3 regions of the Bacillus sp. C1 genome follow, and region 2 is predicted to be linked to each of the others. Evidence: riboswitches for the same ligand, from Rfam matches in the RefSeq annotation. Region 2 holds a riboswitch; each other region holds the start of a gene.
The links. Region 2 has a riboswitch for S-adenosylmethionine ahead of ACX5JI_RS23145 (peptide ABC transporter substrate-binding protein). Riboswitches for the same ligand answer to the same signal wherever they lie in the genome.

Region 1 (7,631 bases), on a different contig from region 2:
TTAGTATAATACTCGTTTTCATTGTATTAATTGGCGGAGTATTGGCTGTAAATAGTCTCTTTACAAAGGATTTCAAAACACAACAAAAATCAATTTCAGCAAGCGGAATCGACAATATAGACATCAATAGTGATCTAGTAGGAATTAAAATTCACCCTAGCCAAGATGGAAAAATCCATGCAAATATAGCAGGTAAAGCTTCGAGACTTGCTGATTATGATGCGACTATTTCTTCAAAAGGCCAGTCAATCGAAATTCATACAGTAGAAAAAAATGGGGGAGCTTCTGCTTTGAGCCTCACAAAAACGATTGCTTTACATGTTTATCTACCGGAAAAAGACTTTAAAAAAATAGCGATAAGTACGAAAATGTCGAGTTTACATGTTAATAGTAATTTACACACTAAAAAATTAGAATTTACTAGTAGTCTTGGCAATCTTGATGTACAAAGATTTACCGGAGAAAAATTTACCGTTAATACTGGTGGGCATGTTCGTATTAACAAGTTGAGTGGAGATGTTAATATCAAATCAAATTCCGGAAATATACAAATTAATGAATGGTCACATCTTCTAGCAAATAGCGAAATTTATACAAACAAGGGAAACGTTCAAATCGGTGCAAATAAATTACCAAGCTCTCTTTCCCTTGATCTACATTCAAATGGATATATCGAGACTAATCTAGATATCACAAATTCAAATACAGAAAACCATTGGAAACAATCGGGTATAAATAAAATTTCAGGGAGTATTGGGCAAAAAACGGAAAATACTCCGAAAGCTACTATAAGTAGCGATACAGGTAAAATTTCAATAAAACAATAGGAGTGGCTACACATGAGCGTTATTCATCATATTCAAAATGAAAATATGAAAATCTATAGTAAACCATCTAGTTGGGCTTTGATTGGAATTGCTTTTCTTTCTGTTTTATTTGTTCTCCTCTTAAGTGCAGTGAGTGATGACCAAAGTACTCTAGGCTTCTGGGAAACTGTTTGTTATTTATTTCAAACAGAAAATCAAATTTTTTACCTTATTATTATAATCACTGTTTCACAAATTGTAAGCAATGAATTCTCATCAGGTACTGCTAAATTACTATTCATTCGTCCGTTATCTCGTCTTCAAGTCATGGCTACAAAATTATTAGTAGCAATTTTATTTTCAATTTTGCTATTGATTATTAATCTTATATCTTGTATTGTAATGGCTACCATTTCTTCAGGATTTGAAGTGATATCAACTGCTGATTTTTATCAACTTTTGATACTTATTAAACTAAAATTTTTCACTTTAATATTTTATTCCATTCTATTTTTCTCTGTTGCTCTGTTTACTAAAACTTTAATCCTTTCAATAATCATGTGTCTAGTCATTATGAGTGGGCTACAAAGCTTACCTAGTATGATGATCATACCTCAAACTAGCTTTTATATTTCAGCTATCGGTTGGACCATTTTCTGTTTTATCATTCTAATCGGATCGCTTATCCACTTTAAAAGAAGTGATATTTAATAAAGCTATAGTGCTCTAACAAACAACGGACTATACTAAAACAGTTACTATATTAACACCAGATTAACTTTTTTGAGTTCTCTGAATATAGAAGGTAACTCCCAACTGTTATAAAGCACACCTTCGATGGGAGATTACTGTTCGATCGCACAAGAGACACAAAAAATAAAAAACATGCCAAAAAACTACATGTTAATCATCAAAAACTGTAAAAAAATATCACATTCTTTTCTCTGCTAATATATTGAGAAAAGAATGCGATATACAGTTGAAATGAATCCTCAGTAGACATTTCCTTTATTAAGCTGTTTTATTATATTCCTCTTTTTTTACTGCTGTTGAAAAACGTGGAAAGCCTATAGCAATAGAAATTATGCCACAAATCCCAACCAAAATTGGATAAAATGCATATGGTAACAATTCAATTGGAGACAGTGCCGCAAATCCCGCCGCTGTTAACATTTGCGCCCCATACGGGATTATCCCTTGAATACAACATGAAAATAGATCCAATACACTTGCTGATTTTCTTGGATCAATTTCGTATTGATCAGCAATACTTTTTGCAAGTGAACCCGTGCAAATGATAGAAATGGTGTTATTTGCTGTACACATATTTGTCAAACTGACTAAGCCAGCAATTCCAAATTCCGCACCTTTTTTCGAACGAATATTACGTGTCAACATATCCATTAAATATTGAATACCACCATTATATTGAATAATTTCAACCATTCCACCAATTAAAATGGCTAGTAGCACGAGCTCCATCATTCCACCGATTCCTGTTGTTACACTTTTAAAGAAACTTTCCAATGTATAACTTCCATCTATAAGTCCAATAACTCCAGCTAGCACTGTTCCGCCTGTTAATACAATAAGTACATTCCATCCAAGTAACGCCGTAACAAGCACACCAGCATATGGTAAGATTTTCACCCAATCAAACGTCTGAGCTTTTATTTCTGTATGATTTCCTAATGTAATGAAAACCAATAATAAAATTGTAATGATTGCAGCTGGCAATACAATTAAAAAGTTTGTTTTAAACTTATCCTTCATTTCTGTCCCTTGCGAACGAACAGCTGCAATTGTCGTATCAGAAATAAATGATAAATTGTCACCAAACATCGCTCCTCCGACAACTGTCGCCATTGTCAATGCAATCGAAATATCTGTTTGTCCACTAATCCCTACAGCAATTGGTGCTAATGCAGCAATTGTTCCCATTGAGGTCCCCATTGCTAACGAAATAAAAGCACCTATAACAAAAATTCCGGCAACGATAAATCCTTGCGGTAAAATAGACAGCGCTAAATTTACTGTAGCATCAACCCCGCCCATTCCTTTGGCCGTTTCAGAAAATGCACCTGCAAGTACAAAAATTAACACCATAATCATAATATCTGGATTGCCAGCACCCTTAGCAAATCGTTCTACTTTAGCTGTAAAGCTTTCTTTACGATTCATTACTAATGCAGTCCCTACAGCAATTAAAATCGCTACAAGTATTGGCAACTTATAAAAATCACCTGTAATAATCCCAGAGCCAATAAATAGCGCTAAAAATATTCCAAGCGGTAATAAAGCTAAGCCATTCCCCTTCGTTTGTTTCAAAATAACATCTCTCCCTATTTCTAAACCTTTTCTTTCTACAATAAAAGACCTCTTCCCAAGAGAAGAGGTCTTATACATCTATAAGAAACACTCTTCTCATCTGTCAAGCACACGCTTGCTGGATTTGGCACAGCACTCTAAAATCGAGTCCGCTGCCGAGGCATCGTAGGGCCAGTCCCTCCGCCTCTCTTTATAAGAAGGTTTCATATTTTATTTTTAATAATAATTTCTTTCCTAACTTTACTCGCTTACAAATCAAAAGTCAATTATTATTTGCATAAAAAAAGTTAGTATTTTTTGGAATTTGTACAAAAGGGCGAATAATCCAAGCATTTCACACAAATATCACTTTATTTTTTGAATTTCTGTTTTTAAAATTGTAATCCAAGAAAATTTTCCTTTTTCAATTGTTGCGATAAGCCACTTAGCTGTACTCCAAGCTACATCATACTCTTCTTTAGAAATATCTCCGGCTCTATACGCTCCTTCTAATTCATCCTCATCTAGCAAATATATATTACCATTAGGTAATAATACTACATCTAAATATAAATCATCAAAATACGGCATACCGCGTTCATCTATTTTATATTCTTTTGCCACATCAATATAATACTGAACCAATTCTTTTTTTTCATTTAACATAGCTGTAATTGCAAAGTTCTTATCGTTTATAAAATATTGCAACCACGTATAATTGTCATTTGCAATACAAAGTTTTTGATGATTATATCGCTTATAACTAGGCTCTTTCACCTTTTTCATCTGCAATGTACCTAGCATACCATTTTGTACGTGTTTCACTGAATACGATTTCTCTATTAAGCGATTCCACGACGAACCATCCCCATACTTTCGTTTCATTTTTCTTAACACCCCAGTTCTATATGAAAAGCCCCCACGTCTTACGTGAGGGCTTTCGTAACAACCATTAAGCTGCTTGTTTCTCTGAAATCTCTTTTAAATAGGCTTGTCCTTTTGCTTCATCATATTGACCTTCCCACTTAGACATAACAACAGCTGCTAAAGAGTTACCTACTACGTTAACTGCTGTACGTGCCATATCTAAAATACGGTCAATACCTGCGATAAATGCTAAACCTTCTGCTGGAATGCCTACTGTACCAAGTGTTGCTAATAATACAACGAAAGATACACCTGGTACACCCGCAATACCTTTAGATGTAACCATTAGCACAAGTAACAATGTAATTTGTTGTGTAATGGATAAATCAATACCGTACATTTGCGCTAAGAAAAGTGCCGCAATTGCTTGATATAGCGTCGATCCATCTAAGTTAAACGAATAACCAGTTGGAATAACGAAAGATGTAATTGCTTTCGGACAACCGAATTTCTCCATCTTCTCCATAATTTTCGGTAAAACCGTTTCTGAGCTCGCAGTAGAATATGCTAAAATAAGCTCGTCTTTTAAAATTTTGAAAAATTGGAAAATATTAATTCCAAATAATTTCGCCGTAAGTCCTAATACAACTACAACGAAGAAGATCATTGCTCCATATACGACAATTAGTAATTTTCCTAATGGAATTAATGAAGATAGACCAAATGTCGAAACTGTAACACCAATTAGTGCAAATACACCAAATGGAGCAAATTTCATAACTTGGTTCGTTACAAAAAACATTGCATCAGCTACGCCTTGGAAAAATTGAAGAACCGGTCTTCCTCTTTCTCCAATTGCTGCAACTCCTAAACCGAATAATACAGAGAAGAAAATAATGGCAAGCATATCGCCATCAGCCAATGATTTCATAATGTTCGTCGGAACGATATTTACAAACGTATCCGCAAACGAGTGACTTTGTACTTGCTCTGTTGTAGCTGTATATTTAGAAATATCTGTCTTTGTCAATTTATCCATATCAACGCCGTTTCCAGGTTGGAAAATGTTCGCTATCAATAAACCGACAACAATTGCAATTGTTGTAATAATTTCAAAATAAAGTATTGTTTTTCCGCCTAATCGGCCTAGTTTTTTTATATCACCAACGCCAGCAACACCAACTACGATACTGGCTACAACGATTGGTACAACAATCATTTTAATTAATCGAATGAAAATATCACCAATTGGTTGTAAATATCCTACTACCTCTTTATTGCCATAAAAGATCGCCCCAACTGCAATACCAAGTGCAAGCCCTATTAAAATTTGCCATGCAAGTCCAATTCTTTTCATACTTACTGCAACCCCCTTCTTTGATGCTATAACTCTATGTTTCTATTAAGCCAATAGACCAATAAATCAAGAGCAATACATATTATTCGACAATTCACTACATTTTGTCCCTGTTAAAAATGATAAATCAAAAAAGGAAATCTGACAACAAAATAAATTTGCACGAATACAAATAATTTTCTTGACAAGAACAAAACCCATGTCAGAAAACCTAACATGAGATCAATTCCATAGCGGATATATCCATACTTTTTCTCCTTTATCACTATCTCTATTAAGTAATATAATATACAAAATTTACCTCATTTCCGACAATTCATAGCATATTTATAATAATTTCGTTACATTATGATTACAACAATAGACAGCATTCTTGCGCTTATGATATATACATCATAGAGAAAGGAGCTAGACAGCAATGAAAAAGAAACTGACAACTTTTAGCGTTTTAGCAGTAAGCACGATTCTTGTTTCTCAATTTCTATCACCTGTATATGCAGAAACAAGTCAAGATAAATTATCTAATATTCAATCTGAACTCGAAGGCAACCAACAAGAGTTGCATAATAAATCAGCTGAAAAAGAACAAATAGAAAAAGAAATTCAAGAGCTTCAGAAAAAAGTTGATGATTTAACAACTTCTATTAATAAAAACGAAGCTGATTTAAATGATATAAAAAAAGAAATTAGTAAAACCCAGCAAACAATTGCCGAAAAAAAGAAGCTGATCGAGCAATTACAAACAAACATTGATACTCGTCAAGATGTCATTAAACAACGACTGCAATCTATGCAAGAAAAACCGCGAACAAATATCATAACTGAAGTATTAATGACTTCAAACAACTTCGCAGATCTTGTTGATAATATGTATTCTGTGAGCTTAATTTTAAACAACGATACAGATATCGTAAAAAAACAAACAACTGATCAAGAAACTGTAAAAACGGAAAAAGAGACCATTGAAAAGAAAGAACAACAACTAAAAGAATCCGAGCAAAAAGCGGAGCAAAAGCAACAAGAACTTCAAAAAAATCAACAGGAGCAACAACAACTTATTAGCGATTTGCATAGTAAAGTATCAAAAGTAGATTCCGAGATTGAAGGTTTAGAAGAATCCAAAAGCATTTTAGAAAATCAGCGCCAAGCTGTTCAAAAAGCAATTGAAGAAGAAAAACGTGCAGAAGAAGCTCGGAAAGCTGCAGAATTACAACAACAAGAAGCTGCCACTAAAGCAGGAGCGCCACCGTCCGATTCAAACAAAACTGGCTTTATAAAACCAGCCGAAGGAAGATTTAGTTCAGGGTTTAACGACCCTTCCCGCGGTCACCACGCTGGTTTAGATATCGCAAATTCTGGTACAGTACCAATTATGGCAGCTGCTGATGGTGTTGTCATTCGCTCTGATATGTCATCTAGTTACGGAAATGTTGTCTATTTATCACATCGAATGAACGGAAAAACATATACAACAGTATACGCTCATATGAGCAGCCGCTCTGTATCGGTCGGACAAACTGTAAAGCAAGGACAACAGTTAGGGGTTATGGGGAACACCGGGCAATCTACTGGTCAACATTTACATTTTGAGATCCATATTGGTGAATGGAATGTAGGTAAAACAAACGCAGTTGACCCTGCTGGTTATATCGGAGGTTAAAAAAGGCTCGGTGCATACCGAGCCTTTTTTTCAGAGTGTTAGGAGACCTCCTGTTCTTTTGTCGTTTTTTGCTGTTTAGTCGATATCCTTTGTCGAATTGCTGATATATTGTAAGAAATGATCGATATATTTGAAAAATCGTCGATAAAACTTCATTCACCATTCTATACGAACCAACCTCGCCAGATTATCATGTTTCTTTTTTTAATTTCGTAGTATTTCCCCTTCTCTACGGCCTAAAAAAGACTCGGTGCACGCCGAGTCTTTTTTTATTTTGTAAACATTTTAAAAACACCAATTACATTTAAAAATACAATTACTACCGTTATTGGAATAATATAACGTAGCAAGAAAAACCACACATTAAATAATGTTTTTCCTTTCACTTCTGTAACTTCTAGTTCCTTCATTAATAAATCTTTATTCATTTTATTCGGTACAAACAATGAAATTGCTAGTACACCTAACGGCAGCAATACATTACTTACCACAAAATCCACTAAGTCAAAAAATGTTTTCCCGAAAACTTTCACATCACTCATAACTCCAAATGAAAGTGCACATGGAATTCCAACTACAAAAATGAGTAATCCAATAATAAACGATGCTGAAGGGCGTTTTTTCTCATTATCTT
Region 2 (7,631 bases):
ACAAGTAAACCAATTAAAAACAGTTGAAAAACTCGGTGTTTCTACAACTGTAACGATTTCTACTGGTATGCAACTTGTTGCAACTTCTATCTTTGGTGTTATCGCTTTTCGTGAATGGACTACTACTACTACGATCATTCTGGGAACGATTGCAATCCTATTAATTGTACTTGGTGTTGTCTTTACTTCACTAGACGATAAAGAAAATGCACAACCACCAGGACAACTAAAAAATGGACTGTTAACACTAATTGTTTCTACTTTTGGTTATCTTGTATATGTTATTATCATTCGTTGGTACAATATTGATGGTTGGTCTGCTATTTTACCACAAGCAGTTGGTATGTTTGTTGGGGCAGTTGTACTGACATCTAAACATAAACCATTTAACAAATATGCAGTTCGTAATGCTTTATCTGGTTTACTATGGGGAACAGGAAACTTATTCTTACTACTTTCATTACCGAAAGTTGGAGTAGCAACAAGCTTCCCATTATCTCAAACTGGTATCGTCATCTCTACATTCGGCGCGATTGTCTTCTTAGGAGAAAAGAAAACAAAACGCCAAATGGTATTTATTGCACTAGGTAGTGTGTTAATTATAGGTGGCGCTGTTTTACTTGGTATGACAAAAGCATAAATTAAAGACCCCCTAAGCATTAGAAATGCTTAGGGGGTTTTCTCTTAACTAATGAAATTTCTTCTTTTGTCATTTGACTTCCATTCTAACTATCCATCTATACATAAAAATAAATTGACTACAACAAGAATTCACATCACATATAAACCTGTCAAAATGTAAATGACAATACTAACAACATTATATAAACCATTTCTTTTTACAAATATCTCTCAAAGATGTTATCGTTTTTTATACACATTCGAAGTAGGAAGGAATAATGGATATGCCAAAGAAAAATAAAATTTTATTTATTGGTGCCGGTCGTATGGCAGAAGCAATCTTCGCTGGACTTCTCAAAACGAGTAAAGAACACATTGAAGAAATTATTGTATCCAACCGAAGTAATATAGAAAAACTGAAGCAACTCAAACAGCAATATGGTGTCTCAATTACAAATGATTGGCAGCAATCCATCCCGGCTGTCGATACAATTGTGTTAGCAATGCCACCATATGCGCATGATCAATTGTTAGCTGAGTTATCACCTCTTCTCACCAATCAGTTTGTTGTAACAGTTGCTGCTGGCATTGGTCCGTCTTATTTAGAAGAAAAGCTTCCTCAAGGTACGCCGGTTGCCTGGATTATGCCAAATACAGCTGCAACAATCGGAAAATCTATTTCTCTATATGCAATGGGGCATTTCGTAAATGAAGAACAGCAAGAAACATTGCAACTACTTTTAAAAGGAATTGGCACAGCACAGCTATGTACCGAAGAAGAAGTGCATCAACTTACCGCTATTACTGGAAGTGCGCCTGCATTCCTTTATCATTTTACTGAAAGCTTAATTGAAACAACAAAAAAATACGGAATCGATGAAAAAACAGCAAAACACCTTGTTATTCAAATGATCGCTGGCTCTGCTGCTATGCTAGAGCAAGAACAAGACCCAACTATGCTTCGTGAACAAGTAACAACACCCGGCGGTTCAACTGCAGAAGGGTTAAAAGTTTTATATGAATATAATTTTTCAAAGATGATGCACCAAGCAATTGAAGCAACAAATAAAAAAGCTAGGGAAAAATCATAACTTACAAAGTTCCATAAAGGTGTGAAAATACTTTGACTCAAGTGCTTTACTGGTGAAGAAGAAATTGTTACAAACCGTATTACTAAAAAGATGCATACCTTTAATTTTTAATCAGGAAATCCACTACATAAATAACTAACGGATTTCCTTTTTTCAAGGGTATTAAAAACTGAAAATTAAAACAATATTTCATTTTATTGACAGTTAATTGCTCGAGGTGTAATATTTTGAATAATCAAAGAAACAAAAAAATAATATAGATCACTATGTTTACTCATTGTATCAAGAGAGGTGGAGGGACTGGCCCTTTGAAACCTCGGCAACAGGTTCACTTTGAATACTGTGCCACTTCCTGCAAGCATTACGCTTGAAAGATAGAATGAGGGACTTCGTTTATATATGAGTACATTCCTTATAAACTAAATTCCCTCTTTCTGGATAAGAAAAGAGGGAATTTTTATTTCCCTCATAAATTGTTCATCAACTATTTTTAATAACTAAACAATTTAGGGAGGAATTTAGCATGAAAAAGAAATTTGTACCTACTGTCGCATCTGTTTTAGGAGCAAGTATTTTATTAACAGGATGCGGGAGTTATAGAGAAGATGCGAGTGCGACAAAGGCAAAAGATACAGCACCTGATAAACAAGTTTTAAACTTATCATCTCCTACGGAAATCCGTACAATGGATACTGCTCGCGCAACAGATACTGACTCTGGTCAAGTAATGAGAAATGTATTTGAAGGTTTATATAATCTTGGCGAAGGGAATAAACCAGTACCTGGAGTTTCCAAATCTCATGATGTAAGCGCAGATAAAACAAAATATACATTCCACTTACGAGATTCAAAATGGTCAAACGGTACCCCTGTCACAGCAAAAGACTTTGTTTTCGCTTGGCAACGTGCTGTCGATCCAGCAACAGCTTCTGAATATGCATTTTTATTCTTCGATATTAAAAACGCGAAGAAAATTAATAGTAAAGAGCTTCCAGCTGATCAACTCGGCGTGAAGGCAATTGATGACCACACCTTTGAGGTTGAATTGGAACGTCCTGTACCATACTTTATTAGTTTAACAGCCTTCCCAACATTCCTACCGATTAATGAAGAATTCTTCAAATCGCAAGGTGATAAGTACGCCTTAGAAGACAATAAGATTATCTATAATGGTGCCTTTACATTAAGCGATTGGAAGCATGAACAAAGTTTTAAATTTAAGAAAAACGCTAACTACTGGGATAAAGGTACTGTAAAGCTTGAAGAAATTAATTTTAATGTTGTAAAAGAAAAATCAACAGAAATAAACTTATTTGAATCAAAACAACTAGACCGTATAAAACTAACATCTGATTTTGTTGATAAATACCGTAAAGATACAAACTTTAAAGAACGTCCGAACGTAGGAGTACAATTTTTACGCATGAATCAGCAAAATAAAATTTTACAAAATGTTCATGCGCGTCAAGCTATCGATAAAACAATCGACCGAAAATCCTTTGTAAATACATTGTTAAATGATGGAGCCACACCTATTTATGGTCTCATTCCAAAAAACTTCGCAAAAGGACCTGATAACAAGGACTTCCGATCTATAAATGGCGATTTAACGAAAGTTGATCCAAAAGAAGCACAAGCATTATGGAAACAAGCAAAACAAGAACTAGGTTCAGAAAAAATAACATTAGAATTACTGACAAACGATACTGATCTTGATAAAAAAACAGGTGAATTTTTAAAAGGACAACTAGAAAAAACTCTAGATGGATTAACAGTAAATATAAAAACACAGCCACGTAAACAACAAGTATCGTTGCTGTTAAAAGGTGAATATGAAATTGGCATCGATGGTTGGAGCCCAGACTTTGCGGATCCAATTACATTTTTAGAACTTTTCACAACAAACAACCCTTATAACTTAGATCATTACACTAACAAAGAATTTGATAGTGTCATTGAAAAGGTTAAAACTGACTTAGCCGGAGACGAAAAAGCTCGCTGGGAGTCTCTACAAGCCGCTGAAAAAATCTTATTTAAAGATACTGTAATCGCTCCGTTGTATCAAAAAGGTGAGTCTTACTTAGAACGTTCTTACGTAAAAGGCATCGTTCAAGTAGACTTTGCAGGTCAACTAAACTTTAAATGGGCAAAAATTGAAAAGTAATCTACTTCGCAATAAGGGCATCCTTCGAAAAGATGCCCTTTTGCTTTATACTTCTTTTACCACCTGTCTTTTCCCTTTCAATATGACTGATATCCCCACAACAACTAATGCTATAATTTGTGTAATAAAAATTATAAATAATAGAGAGATAATATTCTCTTTTAAGTTCCCACCGCCAAATATTATTGTGAAATAACCATTCGCCGCATATGTCGCGGGAAATAATTCACCAATTATTTGATATGTTTTTGATAACATGGCATGTGGTACCATCACACCAGAACTAACGAGTTGCAATGAAAGTGAAATAATATTAAAAAGCATACCCGCATTTCCGAATAGAGTAAGAAACATTTGTGTTAATGATAAGAATGCAAAGAAAACCGTTGTTTGGAAGATCCAGACGTGCCATATTGTTTCTTGCACTTCAATTTGGAATCCTTTCATTAAACCGATCGTAATGCATGAGAGTAGAATGGATACTGTACTGTTAATGATTTGTCTTGATAGAAAATTGCTCCAACCGCCTTCTACTTGTGTTGCTGCTTTAGATATCTCCATACTCATAATCATCGCCCCTACAAATGAAGCTAGCACAATCATAAGTGGAACCATGTTTGCTGAAAATCCTTTTGCATCATGTACTTTATAAACTGTAAACCCAACTGAATCTTCGGTTAAACCTTTTATTGCTTCTATCCCCTCTGGCCCCATAGCTTGTAACTTCCCAGCAATCGCTTGCTGCTTATAACCTAATATCTCCTTACTTACATTGTCACGAACCTGTTTCGCAGCTCCTTCCATCATCTGCTTTGCCATCATAGCGTTTGCTTGATTAATATGAAACCGTAAATCTGTTTTTCCTTTTTCAGCTATATCCTTTGAAAAAGAAGCCGGAATTTCAATAATCATATCGTATACATGATTATCTATCTCTTCTTTTGCTTTTTCCATGGACTTTTCTTCATTCACTTGAAACGGTAATTTTTTCTGTAAGCCTTCTGCTATTTTACTTCCCATGTTCATATCTTCATTTACAATAGCGATACGCATTTGATCTGCTCTTTCATTCACTCCATCATAAGCTGTGAGCCATACACAAAAGAAGATAAGCTGGAAAGCTAACGCCACAACAATTCCTACATACGTACCTGGTAGTTTTAAAAACTGTTTCAATGTATTCATTTGTCTCCCCCTCCTTGCAAGCAAGTGCACACTTGCATTTTATTTTAAAGAAATACTAGGGTCTCAATGCCCTAGCATATAAAGTTATATTATTCTCAATAAAATTCTCATCATCAATCTCTGTAAGTCGATTTTCAAAGCGCAATTTAGATAGAAAGTAACCAAAATTAATCCATATAAAGTTCATTACTTGCGCTTCAATATTCGTATCAATGATTTTTTTCTTTTGCTGCATCTGTGCAAAATAAATCATTAATTCTTCTTTTAATCCTTTTGGTATTTTCGCAATTTCATCATCTAGTTCAGGAAATTCACCTGCTTCGCGTATACCAATTGAAATGATATCTTTCACTTCGTTCAAAAATGTATGATAGTGCCTTGCTAAATTCTTCAAATCCATTTCTAATTCCCACACAATTTCTGTTTGTAAAAACTGTTTTAAATGCGGTACATATGAAAATTCATAAACGGCTGCTTCAATGATGCCCTTTTTGTTTTTAAAATGGCGAAATATCGTGACTTCATTGACACCAGCACGCATTGCGATGTCTTTTGTTGTTGCTGCTTTATATCCTCTTTCTTTTACTAACTCAATTGCTGCTTGAATAATTTTTTCTGCTGTTTTTGAGCGCGCCATATAATCCTCTCTTCCATATGCAAGTGATCACTTACATTTAGATTATATAACTTTTCTAAATATTGTCAATCCGTTTTTTAAATCAAATAGTATAAGGAAAATAATTTATTTAAAGCACATACATAATTACACAAAATCAGGAAAAACTTGTATAGAAAGATACAATAAGGAGGAATATACGATGAAAATTTTACTTTCGACTTTATTAGCACTTATGCTAGTACCTGTATTAACAGGTTGTAAGGCGCCTGTTAAAGAAGATACAACTTCTGAAAAAAAGACAACAGAAAATGCAAAAAATGAAGCACCTGCGGATTTAAAACTAAACTTCAATGAATTTGATTTAGATGCAGATTATCAAGATACGAAAAAAGATTATGAAGCTGACTACAAAAATAAAGATGCTAACCAAAAGATGGAAGCAAAAATTGAGGACCATAAAACAGATGCAAGACTAACAGGTGACGAAGCATTTTCAAAACTAAGTCCACTTCTACAAAAGCTAAAGTTTGATAAAGATACACCTGACCAAGAAGTAATTGATCAAGTTGTAGACGTATTCCAACTTGATAAAGACTATCAAAAGTTTGATTTAGAAGTTGTTTTCTCTGATGGAACAAAGAAAGAGTATAAGAAAGAAATCAAATAAAGAAGTCGGCAATTTGCCTACTTCTTTATTTTTCTACTTACTTTTCAACTTTCGCGTAGCGTAAATCCGGACTAGAACCGATATAATACTCGATACCAGAAACAGATTTCTTCTGCAAATAAGAATCAGAAGGGAATATAATTGGAATTAACGGTGTCTCTGCAAACATAATATCTTCTGCTTGATGCAATAAGTCAAAACGCTTACCTTCATCTTGTTCAACATTTGCTTGTTTCACTAACGCATCAAATTCTTTATTATGCCATTTTGCATAGTTATTCGGACCGTCACCTGCATACAATTCTAATTTCGTAATTGGATCTAGTACAGAACCACCCCATCCCATATAAGCTAATTGGAAGTCACTTTGCTTATACGTATCAATATAACTTTTCCATTCTTTATTTTCTAACGATACATCTACACCTAAGTTTTTCTTAAACATTTCTTGCATTGCTTCCGCCACTTTTTTATGTTGTGTATCGGTTGTATATTTCAACGTTACTTGTGGCAGCTTAGACCAACCCTGTTCTTTCATACCCTCTTCTAATAATTTTTTCGCTTCTGCCACATCAAATTTTAAATAATCACCTTTTTCTTTACGGAAATCACGGCCACCTTGTGTTTTTGCTCCCTCTGGAACAAATGCATATGCCTCTTGCGCATTATTTTTATATAATTTTTCAACGATAAATTTACGATCAAGTGCTAGCGCAAATGCCTTACGAATTTTCACATTATTAAATGGCTCTTTTTCTACGTTAAATGAATAAATATAAGATGAAAAATCTGCAATACGTTTATATTCTTTATTTCCTTTTTCTTTCTCAATCATTTCTTGTGGCAAGCCGATTAATAAATCTAATTCTTTCGATTTATATAATTGATATGCCGTTTTTGTATCTGGAATAATACGGAACTCTAACTCTTTCAACGTCACTTTTTTATCGTGGAATTCTTTATTCTTTTGTAAAATAATTGCTTGATTATGCTTCCATTCTTTTAATGTAAATGGTCCGTTTGTAATTAATTCTTTTGGATCTGTTTTTAATTTATTTTTATCATCAATTGATTTTTTCGAAAGCGGAATAAATAATGAACTTGCCAGTTTTTGTTTTATAGAAGCGACTGGATGCTCAAGCGCCACTTTTAATGTTTGAGCGTCTACCGCTTGAATACCAACTTGTCCTTCTTCTCCTTTCCCAGTGTTATATGCTTCTGCTCCTTTAATAAAATACATTTCGGTCGCATTCATAGCCCCTGTTTTCGGGTTTAACAGGCGCT
Region 3 (7,631 bases), on a different contig from region 2:
TGCTCGACAATTTGAGCTGTCGCTTCCATTACTTCTTCGGTTGTAAATTGTTCCATAATCTCACGTTTTGGACTTGCTGCCCATACTTCCATTGCTTGGTCAAATTGTTCGCGTTCTTCAGTACCTTCTTCAAATACATCTTCAATTTGGTCGTACACCATATCCATAACTTGTGTTTTCATAATTTCTGGCATCGAGCGCTCATATTCAACAAATTTTAAGAAGTCTTCGAAGTAGCGGGCGTGTGATGCTTGGTGTATTTTTAGTTCGCCTACTTCTACAATTCCCTCTTCAGGCATGTATGGGTATTGAATAGACTTCATATTCTTCGTCGTAATTGCCATTTCCACGTTTCGGATAAGTGTTGCTTCATCAGAAATGGAAGCGACTTTTGGCTCGAAGTCACACTTCATCACGAATACGAATGGATCATCAAAGTATTTTCGTAGTTTTGCTTGGGCAACTAAAAATACGCCCCCGCGCACTGCACTTGTGTCGATATATGTATAAACGAGAGGTTCACTCATATCTTTGAAATTCTCTTTCGTTTCTGCAAAGCGGATCCGATTAAATAAGTTATAATGAGGGTTTGAATCGAATTCGTGTCCAGCTTCTACAATAAATCGACCAATCTTTGTCGGGGCTTGTTCGGTTTTTGCGTGGCGTTCTACTTTTCGTTTTGATATTTTTAATAATTCACCATCTAAGAAATCTTTTAAGGAACTGTCTTCGTATTCTTCAGCATCTAACGTTTGAAAATGCTTATATCGTTTATCTGCTTGTTCACCTTTTCCTTCTACTTGTACAACATAGAAAGAGAGGAAATTTATTTCAAAATCCATATTTATCACCTTGTTTCATTTCATTAACTCTTATCAGTATAGAGATAGAGAAAACTTTCGTCAATTTAATGAAGGAAGGGAAAACCCTTCCTTCATTAAAAACCATCCTCGAGTGCTGAAAATGGAATGTTGAGTCTATTTTCAACAGTACGTAAACGTTGATTTAATCTGTTTAGTCTACGTGTATGACGTTCTGCCGTTTGTTGAAGCTGCTGTACTTGACGATTTAACTGATTTACTCTTTGTTCTAGCTCGTTTACTCGTCTTTCTAACTGACGACCACTAGCACCTGGGAATGAAATCGGCATTTGGAATTGCCTGTTTGGATCATATGGATTCATTTGTTCAGCTTGTTCTATATATGGTTGGTATTGCGGTTGTCCTTCATATTGCTCTTGATAATAATAAGGGGTGTAAGGGACAGATGAATTGTAGGGATACATAAACATCCTCCGTTCTCTAAAGTTTGGTGAATTCACCATAAGGTATGTGCAAGAGCGGATGGGTGGCACGGCAAATACCCATTTTCAATGGAGATTGTCATGATGTATGTGTAAGAAAAGTTGCTAGTTTTTTTGAATGATTATTAAATGGAAAAAATCATGAAATATCAATGTATTTAAATTGTTTTTTAATTGGTGGTTGGTATATACTGGTTAATGAAGAGGAGGATTACATTATTAATAAACTTAAGTTTTTTAAGTAAATATTTGTAGACATTTCTTCAAGAAAAGAGTAGTTTTAATATAGTGGAAATCAAATTGTAATATTTGTAGTTATAGTTCAAAATCATGTAATCATACATAGATACATTTGAAAACAAAGAGTAATGGTTAGGGAAAAGGAGAGAGTGTATTGTTACGTAAGGTACAAAGTATAGTAATAGGGGCACTATGTGTAAGTATAGTGAGTGGATGTGGTACAAAAGTAAGTGAAGTTTCGTTAGTAAGTGGTATAGGGGAGCACACTGTAGAAGCTAAGACCGGCGTTAGCGACAGCATCAGCTTAGTTGATCCTAGAACTGGGAAAGAAATGAAAAATGTAAATCTAGCAAACTTAGGTTATTTTGAAGATGAAAATAAATTTAAAAAAGAAGTAACAAAGGTTGCTAGTGAAGTTGGAAAAAGTATTGACCAAAAGATGATTCCTTCACGTCTAGCAGGTGATGGAACGTGGCAAGAAGGAAAGCCTTCTTATGAGCTAATGGAAAAAGAGTTAGTAAATAAATTAATGAATGTAGGAATGTGGGATTCCTCATACCAATTACCAATTGTCGAAAAGAAACCTGTAGCGACGCCAGAGGATGCAAGAGGAAATGGTGCAGTGTTAGGTAGATACGAAACGAATTTAGGAGGTTCTACAGGCGGTAGAATTGAAAATATTCGTTTGTCTGCAAGTAATATTAACGGTGTAGTATTAGGAAAAGGAGATCGTTTCTCTTTTAACGCCCTAATTGGAGATACAACACCAGACAAAGGGTATCAGTTAGGGAAAGAAATTGTTGATGGGAAATTAGTAGATGGTTATGGCGGGGGAGTATGTCAAACATCTTCTACTCTTTTTAACGCGGCAGACCAAGCTGGTTTAAAAATGGTGGAGAGAACGACACACTCTAAAACAGTTGGATACGTTCCGCAAGGCCGAGATGCTACAATTGCCTATCCATATTTAGATTTAGTGTTTGAAAATACAAATGAAGTACCTGTCAAGCTTTATATGAGCATCGAGGGTGGAAAACTTGTTGCTGAAGTACGTGCGACAAGATAAGAGTAACGTTATTATACATAGAAGTCTTATAGATGCAACGAACGATTCTTGGAAGATAAGGAGAATCGTCACTGATCGAAGTCATTCTTTCTAGTATTTTTCTGGAAGGGATGGCTTTTTGTATGTATCAACTAAAAATAGGATGGATCCACTATTCACGGGACGGGGATAAGCTAATTGTGAAAGTAAGCTTATCCCTGACTAAAAAATTCTTTTGATACACTCGACTAAATGAAAGTTTGGCTAAACGAGTAAGTTTCGTAATAGCGAGAACTTTGAGGAGGGGGAAATTGTGCAATTTATTTTAGAAGCAATAGCAATCGCTGGAATTATATTCATCATTGTGATTTTAGGATTTAGTAAAACATTAAAAGATATCAATCGAAAGAAAAATAAAGAAGACAAATGAATTATATTGTAAAAATGACATGGAGAAATGTGTTCTATAGGCGTGTGAATGATAATTTTTTCTGTCTAATTTTTCAGTGCAGTTCTTCTTTCTATATGAAATTAGTTTTATAATGTAAACTAATGTTCATTTCGTCAAGTTGTTTATAGGATGAATTGAGACAAATGTAGATTTGACATAAAGTTGCGAAGCGTTGCCCCTTTGGATATGATTATCTAACGAGGGGTTTTTATGTCGAAAGGAAAAAGAACATCTGTGAAAGATCGATTGAGGAATGATAGACAGTAGACACCCTGATTAAACATTATTTGCGAAAAGTAATACTTAAGCTGACGGGTAGCATACTTGAATAAGACTAATGGTAAAATTGCGAAGTATGGAAGACTTGATAAAGAATAGAAACTAGTTGGTTACAATCAAAAGAGTCTTAATATAGTAAGGAGGAAGTGCAAAACTATGGATTTCGAAACAGTTATGCAGGAGCTTGAAGCCCTCGGTAAGGAAAGAACTAAAAAAATATACATATCCAATGGTGCAGAAGAGCCGCTTTTTGGTGTAGCTACAGGTGCTATGAAACCAATCGCAAAGAAAATAAAAATAAATCAATGTTTAGCTGAAGAGCTTTATGCTACAGGTAACTACGATGCAATGTACTTTGCAGGCATTATTGCAAATCCAAAAGCTATGAGTGAGTCGGATTTTGATCGTTGGATGGATGGGGCGTATTTTTATATGCTGTCCGATTATGTAGTGGCAGTAACGCTATCAGAGTCAGATTTTGCACAAGACATTGCTGATAAATGGATTGCAAGCGGTGACGAGCTGAGAATGTCAGCGGGCTGGAGCTGCTACTGCTGGCTTTTAGGGAATCGCCTAGACAATGAATTTTCCGAAAGCAAGATTTCCAATATGCTTGAAATTGTGAAACATAAGATTCACGATTCACCAGAACGAACGAAATCCGCTATGAATAATTTTCTATACACCGTGGGGGTTTCATATTTGCCGCTACATGAAAAGGCAGTCGAGACCGCAAAGGAAGTAGGTATAGTAGAAATCCAACGGGATAAGAAAAAAAGTAGTTTCCTAAATGCTCACGAAAGTATTGATAAAGAAATTGATAGGGGAAGGCTTGGTTTCAAACGTAAGTATGTAAGATGTTAGAAATTAGCTTAGTATCGGGGTGTTGATCCAAGAAGGATTGACACTCTTTTCGTATAAAGTCATATATATAAATCCAAATTAAAAAACGAACATTAAACCATTCTTTTCAGATGGATGAAAGGATCCGGCCATGGATAGAAGCGGTCAGTGCCTTTTTTAGCCCTACTCCATGTGAAAACAGAAGGGGAAAACGAGTGAAGGTCTCTGTTTGTTCTTCATAACCATAATGTATCTGTTAGAAAATCAAATTGGATTTATATATATTTTGTTGGTTGAAAGAAATATAATCCCTAGTTTTCTTATTGACATTTAATACTTTTGGTTGTATCCTTCATAATAACAACTAAATAATGGAAAATTTTATTTAATTTCTTATCAAGAGAGATGGAGGGACTGGCCCGATGATATCTCAGCAACAGACTATTGAGTACTGTGCTAATTCCAGCAAACGGATGGATCGTTTGAAAGATAGGAAGAAATGAATGGTAATTCAGTTCTTCTTATGTATGTAAGAAGAACTTTTTTGTATAGAAAGGAGGGAAGTAGAGTGACATTTGACGTAGCGTATTTTTTTGAAAGTTTTCCGCAATTATTTAAATATGTATACATAACTTTAGGAATTACTGTTGTTTCAATGGTTATATCGTTTGTGATTGGTATTTTTTTAGCGATCATTACGAAAAACAAAACGAAAATTTTATATCCAATTGCAAGAGTGTATATATCATTTTTTCGCGGAACCCCATTATTAGTTCAATTGTTTGTGCTGTATTTTGGTTTTCCACAAATATTCCCATCCTTTACAGTACTTACGGCAATACAAGCAACATTAATTGGCTTGAGTTTAAATAACGCAGCATATTTGTCTGAAATTATTCGCGGTTCATTGCATGCTGTGGAGTCTGGGCAGATGGACGCTTGTTTATCCGTTGGGATGACAAAAGCGCAAGCGATGCAGAAAATTATTTTTCCGCAAGCTATACGTGTGGCAGTTCCAGCATTAGGAAATAATTTTGTTGGGCTACTAAAAGAATCTTCGTTATCTTTTGCATTAGGGGTTGCTGAGATTTTAGCACAAGCGAAAATGTTAGCGGCACAATCATATCGATATATGGAAAGCTATTTAGCTGTTGCGATAGTATATTGGATTATAACGATTGTAGTTAGTTGGATGCAACAAAAGTTAGAGAAAAGGCTTGACGCACCGTACTTGTAATAAGAAAGAGGTGAGCTATTTGATTGAAGTGAAAGGATTGCATAAATCCTATAACAATAATGAGGTGTTGAAGGGGATTTCGCTTCATGTAAAAAAAGGAGAAGTAGTAGTCATTATTGGGCCCTCTGGTTCAGGAAAATCGACATTTTTACGATGTTTAAATTTATTAGAACAGCCGAATGATGGGAGTATTAGAATTGAAGATTTAGAGGTTCATACGAAGAGGATCCAAAAAAAAGAAATGTTGCAATTACGTCAAAAAACGGCAATGGTTTTTCAAAATTATAATTTATTTAAAAATAAGACAGTATTGCAAAATATTACAACACCATTAACTGTAGTAAAGAAAAAAAGTGAAGAAGATGCGAAAAGTATCGCACGAAAACTACTAGAACAAGTTGGTTTAGCAGAAAAAGAAGCGTTCTATCCGGCAATGTTATCTGGTGGTCAGCAGCAAAGAGTTGGGATTGCTCGTGCACTGGCATTAAATCCTGCCGTGTTGTTATTTGATGAACCAACTTCAGCGCTCGATCCAGAGTTAGTAAATGAAGTACTGCAAGTGATTAAGAATTTAGTAGAACAGCACATTACGATGGTTATTGTTACACATGAAATGAACTTTGCAAAAGATGTAGCAGATCGAATCGTTTTTATGGCGGATGGTATTGTCATAGAACAAGGTACACCAGAAGAAATCTTTCGAAATCCGCAGCATGAGCGTACCAAAAAGTTTTTAAGACAAATAGATGCTTCAGAAGAAGGGAATCATTTCGTTATTTAGGAGGAGAAGTTGTGAAAAAATCACCAGTATTACTTACAATAGCATTAACGTTAACAGTTGGTATTTTATCGGCGTGTGGCGCATCGAATGTGTCAAATAAAGAGTCAAATGAGAAGATTGTTAAAGTTGGAACTTCTGCTAGCCGTAGCCCTTTCATTTTTAAAGATGGAGAAAAAGTAAAAGGTTTTGATGCTGATATCATTGAAGCAGCGGCAAAAAGGGCTGGCTACAAAGTAGAATGGAATGTATCTGACTTTGAAGGATTATTTGGATTATTGGATTCAGGGCGTATAGATACGATTGCAAATGAACTATCAGTTTCAGCAGAGCGTAAAAAGAAATATAATTTTTCAGTTCCGTATGTGTATTCCGGATCCGTCTTTGCAGTGAAGAAGGATAATAAAACGATCAAATCGTTAGAAGATTTAAAAGGGAAGACGGTAGGTGTTGGGCTTGGGACAGCTGGAGAACAAGAATTGAAAGCATTAAATAAAGACAATGCTTTTACGATTAAAACATTTTCAGAAGATCCGACTGCGGAATTAAATGAAGTGGGGCTTGGACGTGTAGATGCATATTACAATGACAAAGTTCAAGTAGAAACAACAATTACAAAAGCAAAATTAGATAACGTGAAAGTTGGATTTGGTCCGCTTAAATGGGGAGAAATTGCTTTCCCGTTTGCTAAAAATAACAAAAAGTTAGAAGATATTAATAAAGCTTTAAAAGAATTAGAGCAAGATGGTACATTAAGTGAAATCTCGAAAAAATGGTTAAAGATTGATGCTACAAAAAAACAAAACTAAAGTGTATTCGCGAAGCGGAGAAATGACTCTGTCAGCTTATATAAATAATTAAAGGAATAAGGGGAGAAATGATTATGGTACAAATTCATCCGGAAACACGCATTGGGCATGTAGAATTTAAAGTGAAAGATTTAGCGCGTCAAATTGCTTTTTATGAAAGTGTAGTTGGTTTAGAGGTAATAAGAAAAGAAAATAATAAAGCGTATTTAGCTGGAAAAGGTGGAACAAAGACGTTATTGGTACTTGAACAATTAGATAACGCGACTTTACAAGAGCCACGCACAACAGGAATATATCACGTTGCTTTTCTAGTTCCGACTCGTAAAGATTTCGCGTCTGCATTATTTGGTGTCATTCGTAATAAGAAAGTAATTGATAGCCCAATTGAGCAAGAGGGACGGTATACATATTCAAATGAAATTTTGCCGATCTCACGCTTTAACAGTGCGAGTGATCATACATATAGCGAAGCCTTTTACTTACAAGATTTAGAGGGGAATGGCATTGAGATTTATGCAGACCGTCCGCGTGACCGATGGGGAGAAGGACCAGGCGGAAGTACACCATTAGACTTAAAAGAACTAGCGACACTCGTTGATTACGACTTTAACGGTTTGCCGGCAGAAACGGTAGTGGGGCATGTGCA

Region 1: another riboswitch for S-adenosylmethionine. It lies ahead of ACX5JI_RS10855 (Na+/H+ antiporter NhaC family protein); the one in region 2 lies ahead of ACX5JI_RS23145 (peptide ABC transporter substrate-binding protein).
Region 3: another riboswitch for S-adenosylmethionine. It lies ahead of ACX5JI_RS06185 (amino acid ABC transporter permease); the one in region 2 lies ahead of ACX5JI_RS23145 (peptide ABC transporter substrate-binding protein).

What each region holds. Positions count from the first base shown of each region.
Region 1 is NZ_JBTMZT010000002.1:842,019-849,649, reverse strand. Features, by position in the region: gene ACX5JI_RS10865 (DUF4097 family beta strand repeat-containing protein) at 1-827, shown strand, start outside; gene ACX5JI_RS10860 (ABC transporter permease) at 840-1,517, shown strand; gene ACX5JI_RS10855 (Na+/H+ antiporter NhaC family protein) at 1,818-3,134, opposite strand; SAM riboswitch class I at 3,228-3,333, opposite strand; gene ACX5JI_RS10850 (ribonuclease FAU-1 family protein) at 3,480-3,998, opposite strand; gene gltP (glutamate/aspartate:proton symporter GltP) at 4,066-5,337, opposite strand; gene ACX5JI_RS10840 (murein hydrolase activator EnvC family protein) at 5,756-6,997, shown strand; gene ACX5JI_RS10835 (sodium-dependent transporter) at 7,267-7,631, opposite strand, start outside.
Region 2 is NZ_JBTMZT010000014.1:31,416-39,046, reverse strand. Features, by position in the region: gene ACX5JI_RS23160 (GRP family sugar transporter) at 1-640, shown strand, start outside; partial or broken gene ACX5JI_RS23155 (nicotinamide riboside transporter PnuC) at 730-828, opposite strand; gene proC (pyrroline-5-carboxylate reductase) at 906-1,712, shown strand; SAM riboswitch class I at 1,989-2,093, shown strand; gene ACX5JI_RS23145 (peptide ABC transporter substrate-binding protein) at 2,236-3,876, shown strand; gene ACX5JI_RS23140 (YhgE/Pip domain-containing protein) at 3,922-5,061, opposite strand; gene ACX5JI_RS23135 (TetR/AcrR family transcriptional regulator) at 5,117-5,698, opposite strand; gene ACX5JI_RS23130 (YusW family protein) at 5,880-6,347, shown strand; gene ACX5JI_RS23125 (peptide ABC transporter substrate-binding protein) at 6,385-7,631, opposite strand, start outside.
Region 3 is NZ_JBTMZT010000001.1:1,159,912-1,167,542, forward strand. Features, by position in the region: gene ACX5JI_RS06165 (DUF3900 domain-containing protein) at 1-842, opposite strand, end outside; gene ACX5JI_RS06170 (hypothetical protein) at 938-1,285, opposite strand; gene ACX5JI_RS06175 (VanW family protein) at 1,698-2,609, shown strand; gene ACX5JI_RS06180 (DNA alkylation repair protein) at 3,475-4,182, shown strand; SAM riboswitch class I at 4,552-4,657, shown strand; gene ACX5JI_RS06185 (amino acid ABC transporter permease) at 4,730-5,398, shown strand; gene ACX5JI_RS06190 (amino acid ABC transporter ATP-binding protein) at 5,418-6,179, shown strand; gene ACX5JI_RS06195 (amino acid ABC transporter substrate-binding protein) at 6,191-6,985, shown strand; gene ACX5JI_RS06200 (VOC family protein) at 7,060-7,631, shown strand, end outside.